Regions from separate parts of the Mesorhizobium sp. M1142 genome, predicted to be linked through region 1. Evidence: predicted binding sites of a transcription regulator. Region 1 holds the regulator's gene; each other region holds the start of a gene.
The links. Region 1 encodes PhoB, which activates phosphate uptake and scavenging genes when phosphate is short. Its sites were predicted from a motif close to TGTCATNNANCTGTCAT; they were not measured.

Region 1 (4,931 bases):
GACATTCTTGATCTTGCCGCTGTCGATGGCCTCCTTCAGCACCTCCATCGAACCGGCAAACAGGAAATCGGCATTCGGATCGGAACCCGAACCCTTGATGAAGACGTAGTTGCCTTCCGGCTTCACCTTGAAGACTTCGCGGGCCTGCATGCGGCCGACTTCCTTGTTGTCGAAGGTCAGATAGAACACGTCCTTGTTCTCGATCAGCCGGTCATAGCCGACGACCGGGATGCCTTCGTCCAGTGCCTTCTGCACGGCCGGCCCGATGGCCGAGGCATCCTGTGCCAGGATGATCAGCGCATTGGCACCCTGCGAGATCAGGCTCTCGACGTCGGTGAGCTGCTTGCCGGGGTTGGACTGTGCGTCGGCGGAAATATACTTGTCGCCGGCGGCCTCGATGGCCGCCTTCATTGCGGCCTCGTCGGTCTTCCAGCGCTCTTCCTGGAAGTTCGACCAGGAAACGCCGATGACCTTGTCTTTCGCCTGCGCCACCGACGCCAGCGCCAGCGTCATGGCGACACCCGCCAGAATGGCGGTCGTGAATTTCTTCATCATATCCTCCCTGCGCCGCGTACGGCGTGACCAATTGCTCAACGACCAGCTTAGAAGCTCTAATTTTTTCGAGCCTCGAAAAAATACTGGCCCGATCTCCGGCTGCTGTCAACATCGATTGTGATGGATTTTGATGACTGTGCGAGTTTTTTCGAGCGTCGGAATAAACGATGACAGCGCCACCTGCATCTGACACTATTTGCCGCATCCGACACTATTTGTCGGACATTACCGACGGCTTCCGGTTCATGAGCGGCCGCGGCAACCGGGAGGAAAGCAAAACGATGTCGGTCGGAATCCGCCACGACGATTTGCGCCGGCGCAACCGGGCGATGGTGATCTCGGCGGTGCGCCGGGCCGGCCAGCCGTCGCGTACGGAGATCGCAGCCACCACCGGCCTCAGTCATTCAACCATATCGGCGATCTCCTCCGACCTGATACGGGAAGGCATCCTCGCCGAGAGCAAGGCAAGTGAGGCCGTTTCGTTGAAACGCGGTCGTCCGCAGGTCGGCCTCGCCCTCAACCCGGAAGCGGCGGCGGTGCTGACCGTGGTGTTGTCACTGAATTTCCTGTCGGCCGCCATTATCGACTATGCGGGACAGGTGGTCGCCGAGGAACAGCGCCGGCTGGACACGCTGACCATGCCGCGCGACGAGCTGATCCGCGAATGCATGGCCATCGTCCGGCGCCGGCTCGAGGACCCAGACCTTGACGCCCGCAGTGTCGCCCGCATCGCCCTGGCGATTCAGGGCATTACCGACTCCCCTGCACGCGCCATGCTGTGGTCGCCGATCACGCCGCAGACCGACATCGCCTTTGCCGACATGCTGGAAGACGAATTCGGTATCCCGGCCACGGTGGAGAACGACTGCAATATGATGGCGGTGGCTTTGCGCTGGCGCGATCCGGATCGCTATCGCGACGACTTCATCGCCATCCTGCTTTCGCATGGCATCGGTATGGGGCTTGTGCTGAAGGGCGAACTGTTCACCGGGACGCATTCCTCGGGCGGCGAATTTGGCCACATGATCCATCGTCCGGGCGGAGCGCTCTGCCGTTGCGGGCGGCGCGGCTGCATCGAAGCCTATGCCGGCAACTATGCCATCTGGCGCAACGCCAGGCAGATGAGCGAAGACAGCGAACCTATCGCCGACGTCAGCGACGCCGACATGCGCGCGCTGGCCGCCCGCGCGCGCGAGAAGGATGGGCCGGAACGCGAGGCCTACCGCAAGGCCGGCGAAGCGCTGGGTTTCGGTCTCGGCTCGCTGTTCGCGCTGATCGATCCGGCACCGGTCGCGATGGTCGGCGCCAGTGCCGCCGCCTTCGATCTGATCGAGCCGGCCTTGCGCAAGGCCATCGCCCAGACCGCCGGCGGCCAGCACTCGGGCTCGATCTCCTTCGATACCGAGCCGAACGAATTGCCGCTGATCCGCGAAGGCTGCGCGATGCGGGCGTTAAGCTTCGTCGACCAGGAGATTTTCGCGCCGGGCGCGCAAATGAGGCCCGGCGTCAGAAAGAACGTCGCCTGACCAGGCGGGTCAATCTTCCCTGATCGCATAGCCGGCACCGCGGATGGTGCGGATGACATCCGGCATGCGGCCGTTATTGACGGCTTTACGCAGCCGCCCGACATGGACGTCGACGGTGCGTTCGTCGATGTAGATCGTCTCGCCCCAGACATTATCGAGCAACTGGCTACGCGAGAAGACGCGGCCCGGATGCCGCATCATGAACTCGAGCAACCGGAATTCGGTCGGCCCGAGCCTGATTTCGCTCTTCTTGCGATAGACCCTGTGCGATTCGCGATCGAGCACGATGTCGCCGACCTTCAGCACGCTGGACAGCACTTCCGGCTTGGCGCGCCGCAGCAGCGCCTTGACCCTGGCCATGAATTCCGGCGTCGAAAACGGTTTGACGAGATAGTCGTCGGCGCCGGTCGAAAGACCGCGCACCCGATCGCTCTCCTCGCCGCGCGCGGTCAGCATGATGATCGGCAGCCGCTCGGTTTCGGGGCGCACGCGCAACCGGCGGCAGAGCTCGATGCCGGAAACCGCCGGTATCATCCAGTCGAGCACCAGAAGGTCGGGCACATTCTCCTGCAAACGGATCTCGGCTTCGTCGCCGCGTGTCACCACCTCGACCTGGTAGCCTTCGGATTCGAGATTGTAGCGGAGCAGCACGCCCAACGGCTCCTCGTCCTCCACCACCATTATGCGTGGTGCGATCATCGGCTGGGCACCCCCATCATGTCACCGGCGCGGACATTGTCGTTTCGTCCTGCTTCGGACGATTGACCGGCAATTGTTCGCCGGTCAGCACATAATACGCATTTTCGGCGATGTTGGTGACATGGTCGCCGATCCGCTCGAGATTCTTGGCGCAGAACAGCAGATGCGTGCAAGCAGTGATGTTGCGCGGATCTTCCATCATGTAGGTTAACAGCTCGCGGAACACGGACGTGTATTTGACGTCGATACGCTCGTCGGCGGCGCGCAGCTTGGCCAAGGCGGCCGCATCGCCTGCAGCATACTCCTCGATGACGCCCTGCACCTGGATGAGCACTAGCTGCGCCATCGCATCGATGGAATGCGATAGGTCGCGCGGCGTGGCGCTGAGGCCGACCGCGCTCACACGCTTGGCGATATTCTTGGCAAGGTCGCCGATGCGTTCGAGGTCGCCGGCCATGCGGATCGCTCCGACGACATGGCGCAGATCGTGAGCCATTGGCTGGCGCTTGGCGATCAGGGTGATGGCGCGATCGTCCAGTTCGCGTTGACGCGCATCCATGATGGCGTCGTCGGAGACGACGCGTTGCGCCAGCACGTTATCGGAATTCAACAGGGCCTTGGTCGCCCCGCCGACCATCGAACCGGCGAGGTCGGCCATGTCGCGGATCAGCTTGCTGATCTGCTCGAGATCCTCGTCGAAAGAAGCGACTGTGTGTTCGCCCATGGTCCTGTCCTCATATGCATGATCGGAACGGCTCAGCCGAAGCGGCCAGTGATGTAGTCCTGCGTGCGCTTCTCGCGGGGCGACGTGAATATCTTCTCGGTCCGGTCGAACTCGACCAGTTCACCCAGATACATGAAGGCGGTCTGGCGCGACACGCGCGCCGCTTGCTGCATGTTGTGGGTGACGATGACGATCGTGTAGTCGGCTTGCAGCTCGTCGATCAGTTCCTCGATCTTGGCCGTCGACAGCGGGTCGAGGGCCGAAGCCGGTTCGTCGAGCAGAATGACTTCCGGCTTCACTGCCACGGTGCGGGCAATGCAGAGCCGCTGCTGCTGGCCGCCGGACAGGCTCAAGCCGCTGGCGTTTAGCTTGTCCTTGACCTCGCTCCACAGCGCGGCCCGCTTCAACGCTTGCTCGACGCGGCCGTCCATCTCGGACTTGCCGAGATTCTCGTAGAGCCTGACGCCGAAGGCTATGTTCTCGTAGATCGACATCGGGAACGGCGTCGGCTTCTGGAATACCATGCCGATCTTTGTCCTGAGGAGGTTGAGATCCTGCGACCGGTCGAGAATGTTCTTGCCGTCGAGCAGCACCTGGCCCTCGGCGGTCTGTTTCGGGTAGAGCTCGTAGATGCGGTTGAAGACGCGCAGCAGCGTCGATTTCCCGCAACCCGAAGGGCCGATGAAGGCCGTGACGCTGCGCTCGGGCAGCGACAGGCTGATGTCCTTCAGCGCCTTGCTCTGGCCGTAGTAGAAGTTGAGGTTCTTGACCTCGATCTTCGTCTTCTCGGTGACCGTTTCGGTCATCGTCATGTCCGGGGACAACATCTGTGTCATCTGTCCTCTCTGCGTCCGGTAAGGCTGCGGGCGAGGATGCTCAAGCCCAGAACCGTCAGGGTGATTATGAGTGCGCCGGTCCACGCCAGTTGCTGCCATTCCTCGTAAGGGCTGAGAGCGAACTGGAAGATGGTCACCGGCAGGCTGGCCATCGGCGCGTTGATATTGCTGCTCCAGAACTGGTTGTTGAGCGCGGTGAAGAGCAGCGGCGCCGTCTCGCCGGAAATGCGTGCTATCGCCAGCAATATGCCGGTGACGATGCCGGACAATGCGGCGCGGTAGGCGACCGAACGGATCACCACCCAGCGCGGCGCGCCGATCGCGGCACCGGCTTCACGCAACGCGTTCGGCACCAGGTTGAGCATGTCTTCAGTGGTGCGCACGACCACCGGAATGACCAGGATGGCAAGCGCCACGGCGCCGGCAATGGCCGAGAAATGTCCCATTGGCCGCACCATCAATTCATAGACGAACAAGCCGATGATGATCGACGGCGCCGACAACAGGATGTCGTTGATGAAGCGGACGACGGTGGTGATGCGCGAAAAGCGTCCATACTCGGCCATGTAGGTTCCCGCCAGCACGCCGATC
Region 2 (4,931 bases), on a different contig from region 1:
TGTCCATGATGTTGCCGAGCATGATCTGGCCGAGCACCTGCTCATGCACAGTTGGATTGGTGATCGGCACCATGGTCTCGACGCGGCGATCGAGATTCCGCGGCATCAAATCGGCCGAGGAGATATAGACGATCGCCCCGTCCGAGGGCAGGCCGTGGCCGTTGCCGAAGCAATAGATGCGGCTGTGCTCGAGGAAGCGGCCGACGATCGACTTCACCCTGATGTTCTCCGATAGGCCGGGCACCTGCGGTCTCAGGCAGCAGATGCCGCGCACGACGAGATCGATCTCGACGCCGGCGCGGCTGGCATCGTAGAGGGCATCGATGACGATCGGGTCGACCAAGGCGTTCATCTTCATCCAGATGCGGGCCGGTCTGCCCTCCAGCGCGTGGCTGATCTCATCCGAAATGTGCTGGAGGATGCGGTCGCGCAGCGTGAACGGCGAGATGGCCAGCCGCATCTGCTCGGCCGGCTCGGCATAGCCGGTGATGAAGTTGAACAACTGGGCGACATCGCGCGCGATTGTCGGGTCCGTGGTGAAGAAGGACAGATCGGTGTAGATGCGGGCGGTGACCGGGTGGTAGTTGCCGGTGCCGAGATGCACGTAATTGCGCAGCCTGCCGTCCTCGCGCCGCACGACCAGCGACATCTTTGCGTGGGTCTTCAGTTCGAGAAAGCCAAAGACGACCTGGACGCCGGCGCGCTCGAGGTCGCGCGCCCAGCGGATGTTGGCCTCCTCGTCGAAGCGCGCCTTGAGCTCGACCAGCGCCGTCACCGACTTGCCGGCTTCCGCCGCATCGACCAAAGCCCGTACGATCGGGCTGTCGTTGGAGGTGCGGTAGAGCGTCTGCTTGATCGCCACCACTTCCGGGTCGGCCATTGCCTGGCGCAGAAACTGCACCACCACGTCGAAGGATTCGTAAGGGTGGTGGACGATGATATCCTTCTCGCGGATCGCGGCAAAACAGTCGCCGCCATGCTCGCGGATGCGCTCGGGAAAGCGCGGATTGTAAGGCGTGAACTTCAGATCGTCGCGGGCGACGGCGACGATCTCCGAGATCTGGCTGAGCGCCAGCGGACCGGTGAGCACGCTGATCCGGCTGGCCGAGACGCCGAGCTCGCCGGCGACGAAATCGCGCAATTCGGCCGGCATCGACCTGTCGAACTCGATGCGGATGACCGAGCCGCGGCGTCGCCGCTTCAGCGCCGTCTCGAACAGCCGCACCAGATCCTCTGATTCTTCCTCGACCTCGATATCGCTGTCGCGGATGATGCGGAACGTGCCGGAGCCCTTGACCTCATAGCCGGGAAACAGCTTGCCGATATAGAGACTGACCGCCTCTTCGAGTGGAATGAAGCGGACATGATGCTTGCGATCCGGCAAACGGATGAAGCGCCTCAGCGCCACCGGCAGGCGCAAAAGCGCGCTCATTTCCTCGCCGTTCTTGCGGTGGCGCAATTGCAGCGCCATCGAGAAACCGAGGTTGGGAATGAACGGGAACGGATGCGCCGGGTCGATCGACAGCGGGGTCAGGACCGGAAATACCTGCTCCTGGAAATGGTCCTCGAGCCAGGTCTTCTCGTCCTTGGTCAGCGCATCGCGGGTGATGCTTTCGATGCCTTGTTTGTCGAGCAGCAGCATCAGCGCCGAAAGGCTGTTCTGCTGGTCCTCCTGCAGGCGCTCGACCTCGCGCAGCAATTGTTCGAGCTGCTGCTCGGGAGTGCGCCCATCCGGGCTCTTCAGCACGATGCCCTCGCGCACCTGGCCGGCAAGACCGGCGACGCGGACCATGAAGAACTCGTCGAGATTGGCTGCCGATATCGACAGGAAGCGAACGCGCTCGAGCAGCGGATGATTGGCGTTCAGCGATTCTTCGAGCACGCGCCGGTTGAATTGCAGCCAGGAAAACTCGCGGTTGACGAAGCGGTCGGGGTTGCCGCCTTCGCGGCTCGCCGCCTCGACGGTGATGAATTCGCTCTGCACCGGCTTCAGTTCGTTCATGGTTTCCGCTCTTCCCACACCGTTCGACGACCACAGCCTTAACCGGCTTAACTTATCCTCTGACAGGCTTTTGCGACAGTTTCATTTCATCGATCTTGCAAAGAGATGGGTTATGATCCAGATGCAATCGACAAGATCAGGAGACGACGATGGCAGGCGGTTCCATTCCCCATTTCCAGAACGATGCGGGCTATCCGGCAATCGACATCGGCGTCAAGGAATTCATGTGCACCGGCGCCAATCCGCCTTTCGACCACCCGCATGTATTTCTCGATATGGGCGACGACAATGAAAAAGTCTGCCCCTATTGCTCGACGCTCTATCGCTATTCGCCCAAGCTGAAGGCATTGGAAACGCAGCCGCCGGGCTGCCTCTATATCGACCAGGCCGCCTGATTCTTCCGCGACAAGCCTGATGCGAGAAACGCAGTCCCGGCAGGTGGTCATCGCCGGGGCGGGCGTCGCCGGACTGACCGTGGCACTGGCCTTCGCCGAGCGCGGCTATCGGACAAAACTGTTCGAACAGGCGCAGCACCTCGAGGCTGCCGGTGCCGGCATCCAGCTTTCACCCAACGCGACATGCATCCTTCGACAATTCGGCCTACTCGATCGGCTGCTGCCGACGGCGGTGCGGCCGGAGGCGGTCGTGCTGAAGGATGCCGTCACGCTGCGCGAGCTGGCGCGCGTACCGCTTGGCCAGGCGGCTGAAACGCGCTGGGGAGCACCCTATCTCGTCGCCCACCGCGCCGACCTGCAGTCAGCGCTGATGGCGCGGATAGCCGAGCGCTCCGAGGTCGAGCTTGTCACTGGTGCCCGCGTCGGCGGCGTCGCAACCGGACCGAATGGCATCACCGCAACAGTCGAGATTGCCGGCACGACCATCGAAGCCGAAGGATCGTTGCTGGTCGGAGCCGATGGCGTCTGGTCGTCGGTGCGAGAAACGCTCGCCCGCAAGGCGGCCGATTTCCGGAGAAGCCGCTTCTCGGGCGAGCTTGCCTGGCGCGCAACGGTGGCCGCGGACAGCCTCGCCGGACAAGCCTTCAGGGTGATCGGAGCGCCCGATTGCGTTACCGCATTCCTCTATCCAGGCTTCCATATGGTCGCCTATCCGGTCAGCCGTGGCGCGGTCTTCAACCTCGCGGCCTTCACCAAGGGCGAGCGCATCGCCGAGAACTGGTCGGGGCATGCCGACCCCGCCATCCTCGCCAACGCCATGCGCGGTACCGCGCCGGCGCTGGTCCGTCTGGCGAGCGAGGCCGCGCCATGGACGGCATGGCCGATCCATACCGTCGAGCAGCGGCGGTGGACGACGCCGGAGGGCATAGCGCTGATTGGCGATGCGGCGCATGCGATGACGCCGTTTGCCGCACAGGGAGCGGCGATGGCGATCGAAGACACGGTAACCCTTGCCGGTTTCGTTGCCAGCTCGCCTGCCGACCTCAGCAGCGCGCTTGTCGCCTGGGAACAGGCGCGGCGGCCGCGCGTATCCCAGGTCGCCCGCCGCGGCGCCCTCAACCGCCTCGCCTGGCATGCGGCCGGGCCGGTGGCGATGGCCCGCAACCTGTTCCTGGCGATGCGCTCACCCGAAAAACTCGCCGCTGATCTGGACTGGCTCTATGGCTGGCGGGCGGACGCTCGGCGGTCCTAAGTCATCGGAGCCTTGTCAATTGTAAAGCCGCATCGACAGGCTAAGCGAGGCCGGCAGCGGGTTCCACCAGCCGGTGCGCAGGCCGGCGGTGCGCAGTGCCGCCGCCGCCCAGGTGTTGCAGCCGACCAGCGCGTTGAAATGGCCATTGGCTTCGAAGAAACGATCGAAACGGGAGTAGGCCGCATCCTCGATCGGCATGGCCCCGTTCGGTCCCTGCTGAAAACTCGCTGCAATGAAATCGAGCAGCGCCGCAAAGCGTTCCTCACTTACGTCGAAGCCGGCGACGTCGGGATGCGGCTCGGCGATTTCGCCTGAAATGTCGACATGCATCACCGAGGCATCGACGGTCAGCGCCTTCATCACCGGCACTGCCTTCAGTTCCGACCAGGTCGGCGTCTCGAGATAGAAGGCGCGGCCGCCCCAGCCGAAGACGATGTAGCGGACCTCCGCCATGTCGGCCGGAATGCCGGCATCGACCAGGAAGTGGAAGCGCCGGCGCACATCGTCGTCGACCGGGATGGCGATGTCGGTGTGGATCGGATTTTTCAGCACCACGATGCGGTGGCTTGCGCCGATCGGATCGGCAGCGGCCGCCGGCCAGAGCGGGCGCGGCAGCAGCGTGCCCAGCGCCACCGCAAGGACTGCTGCAACGACCAGCAGGTCGAGAAAACGAGCAAGCTTCTTCATGGGGAAGGCATAGGCCAAGCAATGTTCAAGGTGAAGCCTCTCCGGAAATTGCACAGCTGACTTAGCGCTTGACGCGTGTCCTCCCGGGGAGGATATGCAGAGGCATGTCAGATCACCTCCACGCTTCGCATCCTTCCATCATAAAGCGCCTGAAGCGCGCGCAAGGCCACCTCGCGGCGGTGCTGGCGATGATCGAGGCGCATCGCCCTTGCGTTGATCTGGCGCAGCAGCTTCATGCCGTCGAACGGGCCATCAGCAGCGCCAAGCGCGAGCTGATCAATGATCACATCGAGCATTGCCTGACGGACAGCGTCGAAACCGGCGGCAACTCGCTGGCGGAACTCAAGCAGCTGGCGAAATATCTATGAATGCCATCGTAGCCCGCATTCTGGAATGGCTCGGGTTCGGCTCGCACGCCGCACATCATCACGGCGATCACGGTCCGCACGGCCACAGCCATGGCGTCATCGATGCGACAATTGCCACCACCGATCGGGGCATCTGGGCAATCAAATGGTCGTTCGTGATCCTGGCGATCACCGCAGCATTGCAGATGGTCGTGGTTGTGCTGTCGGGGAGCGTGGCATTGCTGGCC
Region 3 (4,931 bases), 100 kb from region 1:
AACTCCTTGCGGGCGATGGCCTGGCGCAATTCATGCTCCATCACGCGCTTGTCGCGGGCCGCGGTGCCCATGGCTATCTCGAAAAACCGGTAAGTGTCCCTGCCTTCGGTTTTGGCGCGATGGAGTGCCGTGTCGGCATGGCTGATCAGGCCGGCCTGGTCTTCGGCATCCAGCGGAAAGAAGGCGATGCCGATGCTGGCCGAGACGAGGCCGGAGCCGACCGAAACCCTGTTTTCCTCGCGGATCGCCGCCAGCAAGTCCTCGGCTATCCGGCCTGCGGCCAAGGGGTCGGGGAGGTTCGGAGCTATGATGGCAAATTCGTCACCGCCGAGACGCGCGAGCATCTGTCCGTTGCGCGGGATGCCGGAGATGCAGTGCGCGAGCTTCTGCAGCATCGCGTCACCGGCGCTGTGGCCGTAGAGGTCGTTGACTTGCTTGAACCGGTCGAGGTCAAGCAGCAGGAGCGCCAGATATCCATCCTTGCCGCCACGATCCATCGAGGCGACTTCTGCTTCCAGCCGGGAAGAAAAGCTCCGCCGATTGGCAAGCCCGGTAAGCGGATCGAAATGCGCGAGGCGGAGAATCTCTTCTTCTGCCTTCTTGCGCTCACGGATGTCGCGAACGGCAAGCACCGTATGAGGCCTGCCGCAGTAGGTGATCTTCCTGGCGATCAGCTCGACAGGAATTCTCGCGCCGTCGCTGCCCCTTAATTTCGCTTCCTGCGCCTGTTCGCCGAAGCCGGACATAGCGGCTGCGCTCTGTCCGTCGAAAAGCTCGCCGAGTTGCATCGTGTTCAGGGTGGCTGTCGCTGTTCCGGTCAGCTTCGCCATACTGTCATTGGCGCTGACGATGCGGGTGCCATCGCAAACGATCAGACCTTCCACCGCCGCATTGGCGAGATCGTGCATGCGCTCGGCCTCGAGCTTCTGGTGGCGAAAGCGCAGATCGATCCACAGCGCGGCACCTGACAGCACAAGGATTACAAGGCTGGCGACCGCTGCGGCAAAGGCCTGGGAAATGGGCTCGATGGAATGTTCGGATATTTCAATCGAGGAATCCGGAATGATCGACACCGCGGCCATCGCGATGAAATGCAAGCTGCAAATGGCCAGCGTCAAAAGCGCGGCGCCGCCGAGAGTCGCGACTGCTGACGGGCGGCGCAAAACGACCAGGAGTGCCAGTGCCGCAAGGGTCACGCCGGCCAGAAGCGACATCGCGACAAGGAGCAGGTTCCATACGACCCGGCCTTCGACCTCGAAAGCCGCCATGCCGATGTAGTGCATCGTCGCGATGGCGCCGCCCAGAATGGCACCACCGACGAGGAAATGGTCGATGCCGCGGCGCAAGGTGGCGACCCACATCCCAAGCGCGGTCAGGATGACGGCGGCGGCAAGCGAAAAGGCGGATAATCCCGGATTGTATGCGTTCGGTATTCCCGGCGTAAACGCGGTCATGGCGATGAAATGCGTCGCCCATATGCCGAACCCGGTCGAGGCCGCGGCGATCATCAGCCAGACAAGCCGGTTTCGCTCGGTCGATCGGCCGACATGCTTAAGGAGATTAACTGCTGAGAAACAAGAAATTCCACAGACGAGTGCGGCGAGCGCAACCAGTCTCAGGTCGTGCTGATTTACGATACAATTATAGACCGTCAGCATTCTGGTTCACTCGGTCAAAACTAACAGGGGAGGTGTGACGGATTAGCTCTTGGAGATTTTAACGAATAGTTAACCCGTAGGCCATGAGGCGGGTCTTTTCGGGGGAAAACCGATGCCGCTGCGCCGAAAAGGCGGTGATGTCGTTTCTGACGCCCGGTTTCGGTAGCGAGTGCACTTTAGGAAGGAATGGTGTTCATTGATCGGCAACAAAACCGTTGTCCGATTGTCATCAGCGCCACATATTGGCTTTGCGGAGGTGCCCCTTTCGCCAATGACAAACGGGAGATGAAACATGAAGTTCTTCGGCTTTGCGGCCGGTATCGCCGCCACCGTGACCCTGCTTTCCACCACCTCCGCCTTCGCCGTCACGCAGATCAGCTGGTGGCACGCCATGACCGGCGCCAACGCCGAGGTCGTCGCCAAGATCTCCAAGGATTTCAACGCCAGCCAGAGCGAATATGAGCTCGTTCCGGTGTTCAAGGGCACCTATCCGGAGACGCTGAATGCCGGCATCGCTGCCTTTCGTGCCGGGCAAGCGCCCGATATCCTCCAGGTGTTCGACGTCGGCACCGGCGTGATGATGGCGGCCGAGGGTGCGATAAAGCCGGTGGCCGATGTGATGACCGGCGCCGGGATGACTTTCGACAAGAGCCAGTATCTGCCCGGCATCGTCGGCTATTATTCCAAGCCGGACGGCACCATGCTGTCCTTCCCCTATAACTCCTCCTCGCCGATCCTCTACTACAACAAGGACATCTTCCAGAAGGCAGGCCTCGACGTGAACAATCCGCCCAAGACCTGGAACGAGGTTTGGGAAGCCGCCAAGAAGATCAAAACGAGCGGCGCCGCCTCTTGCGGCTATACCTCGACCTGGCTGACCTGGATCCATCTGGAGAATTTCGCGGCGTGGAATGACGTGCCTTGGGCGACCCAGCAGAATGGCCTGGCCGGCGGCGACGTCGAACTCAAGATCAATGCGCCGATTTTCGTCAACCACTTCCAGGCGCTCGCCGACCTGGCCAAGGACGGCACGTTCAAATATGGCGGACGCACCTCCGAAGCCAAGCAGATATTCCTCGCCGGCGAATGCGGCATCTTCACCGAATCGTCGGGCGGCCTCGGCGATATCGTCAAGTCCGGCATGAATTATGGCATCGGCCAGCTTCCCTACGACAGTGACGCCAAGGGTGCCCCGCAGAACACAACGCCGGGCGGTGCCAGCCTATGGGTGTTCGGCAACAAGTCGGACGAGGAATACAAGGGCGTTGCCGCCTTCTTTGCCTATCTGTCCAAGACTGATGTGCAGGAATACCTGCACCAGAAGTCGGGATACCTGCCTGTGACGCTCGCCGCGTACGAGGCGACCAAGAAATCAGGCTTCTATGAAAAGAACCCCGGCCGCGAGACACCCATCCTGCAGATGATCGGCAAGCCGCCGACCGACAATTCGAAGGGCGTGCGCCTGCCGAATCTGCCGCAGGTGCGCGATATCCAGAACGAGGAGCTGGAGAAGATGCTGGCCGGCCAGCAAACCGCCCAGCAGGCCCTCGACAATGCGGTCGCGCGCGGCGACGCCGCAATCAAGGAAGCCCTGGACAACTAACGAGATCGTCTCGGTCAGTCGGTTGGAATATCGCCCACGCGCGCGCGTGTGGGCGATGCCTGGATAGCGAGGGAAATCAGCCTGTCTCCACGCGTCGTCTTTCCCAACAATATCCTGCCCTACCTGCTGGTGGCGCCACAGCTCGCCATAACCCTGGTTTTCTTCTACTGGCCGGCCGGTCAGGCGCTTTACCAGTCGATGCTCAGGCAAGACCCGTTCGGGCTGAAGAGCAGGTTCGTCTGGTTTGCCAATTTCCGGAAGGTGCTGGCCGATCCGGCCTATCTCAACTCGATCAAGGTCACGGTGGTGTTCTCGCTTGCGACCGCGATCGTTGCCATGGTTGCGGCCCTGCTGCTCGCGGTTATGGCCGAGAAGGCCATGCGCGGCAAAGGCCTCTACCGCACACTGTTGATATGGCCTTATGCCGTGGCGCCGGCGATTGCCGGCATGCTGTGGCTGTTTCTGTTCAACCCTTCGATAGGCTCGTTGGCCTATTTGCTGAGAAGCCTCGGCATCGCATGGGACCCACTGCTCAACGGCACCCACGCCATGATCCTGCTGGTGTCGGCGGCTGCCTGGAAGCAGATCAGCTACAATTTCCTGTTCTTCGTCGCCGGCCTGCAGGCGGTGCCGAAAACGCTGATCGAAGCGGCGGCCATGGACGGCGCCGGCGAAACCAAGCGCTTCTGGACCATCGTCTTCCCGCTGCTTGCGCCGACAACCTTTTTCCTGCTGGTCGTCAACACCGTCTATGCCCTGTTCGACACGTTCGGCATCGTTCATGCCGTCACCGGCGGCGGGCCGGGCAAGACGACCGAGACGCTGGTCTACAAGGTCTACAATGACGGCTTTGTCAATCTGATCCTGGGCGACTCGGCGGCGCAGTCGGTCATTTTGATGGCTATCGTCATCGCGCTCACAGCGATCCAGTTCCGCTATGTGGAACGCAAAGTCCACTACGGCTGAGGGCAGCGATGATCGGCCAGTCCCCGCTCCGCACCTTCATCGCCCATGCCGTGCTCATCCTCGGCATATTGATCGTGGCTTTTCCGATCTACTACACCTTCGTTGCCTCGACGCACACGCTGCAAACGATCCTCAGGCCGCCGCTGCCGCTCTTGCCGGGCGGCCAGCTATGGAACAACTACAGTGAGGCGCTGTTCGGCGGCATCGGCCGTATCGGCGGGGTCAGCGTCGGCAGGCTGCTCCTCAACACCACGATCATGGCGCTCGGCGTTGCGGTCGGAAAGATCTTCATCTCGATCCTGTCGGCCTACGCGATCGTGTTCTTTCGCTTTCCGCTGCGCATGACCTTCTTCTGGCTGATCTTCATCACCTTGATGCTTCCAGTCGAGGTGCGCATCCTGCCGACCTACAAGGTGATGGTCGATCTCGGCATGATCGACACCTATGCCGGCCTGATCGTCCCGCTGATCGCCTCAGCCACCGCAACGCTGCTGTTTCGCCAGTTCTTCATGACCATACCGGGCGAATTGGTCGAGGCGGCGCGTGTCGACGGTGCCGGGCCATGGCGCTTCTTCTTCGATATCCTCCTGCCGCTGTCGCGGACAAACATCGCCGCGCTGTTCGTGATCCTCTTTATCTATGGCTGGACGCAGTATCTTTGGCCGCTGCTCGTCACCAACAGCAACGACATGAACACCATCGTC

Region 2: NKH42_RS28405 (RNA degradosome polyphosphate kinase) is a predicted target of PhoB. The motif match lies at 2,075-2,091, and genes of this name have one in related genera.
Region 3: ugpB (sn-glycerol-3-phosphate ABC transporter substrate-binding protein UgpB) is a predicted target of PhoB. The motif match lies at 1,872-1,888, and genes of this name have one in related genera.

Annotation. Positions count from the first base shown of each region.
Region 1 covers NZ_JAMYMK010000003.1:257,102-262,032, reverse strand. Annotated here, with positions in the region: gene xylF (D-xylose ABC transporter substrate-binding protein) at 1-552, opposite strand, end outside; gene NKH42_RS07655 (ROK family protein) at 837-2,081, shown strand; gene phoB (phosphate regulon transcriptional regulator PhoB) at 2,091-2,780, opposite strand; gene phoU (phosphate signaling complex protein PhoU) at 2,797-3,504, opposite strand; gene pstB (phosphate ABC transporter ATP-binding protein PstB) at 3,537-4,340, opposite strand; gene pstA (phosphate ABC transporter permease PstA) at 4,337-4,931, opposite strand, start outside.
Region 2 covers NZ_JAMYMK010000027.1:26,687-31,617, forward strand. Annotated here, with positions in the region: gene NKH42_RS28405 (RNA degradosome polyphosphate kinase) at 1-2,002, opposite strand, end outside; gene NKH42_RS28410 (zinc-finger domain-containing protein) at 2,152-2,397, shown strand; gene NKH42_RS28415 (FAD-dependent monooxygenase) at 2,417-3,649, shown strand; gene NKH42_RS28420 (TIGR02117 family protein) at 3,665-4,336, opposite strand; gene NKH42_RS28425 (metal-sensing transcriptional repressor) at 4,441-4,704, shown strand; partial or broken gene NKH42_RS28430 (cation diffusion facilitator family transporter) at 4,710-4,931, shown strand, end outside.
Region 3 covers NZ_JAMYMK010000003.1:359,794-364,724, forward strand. Annotated here, with positions in the region: gene NKH42_RS08200 (bifunctional diguanylate cyclase/phosphodiesterase) at 1-1,658, opposite strand, end outside; gene ugpB (sn-glycerol-3-phosphate ABC transporter substrate-binding protein UgpB) at 1,951-3,261, shown strand; gene ugpA (sn-glycerol-3-phosphate ABC transporter permease UgpA) at 3,343-4,227, shown strand; gene ugpE (sn-glycerol-3-phosphate ABC transporter permease UgpE) at 4,236-4,931, shown strand, end outside.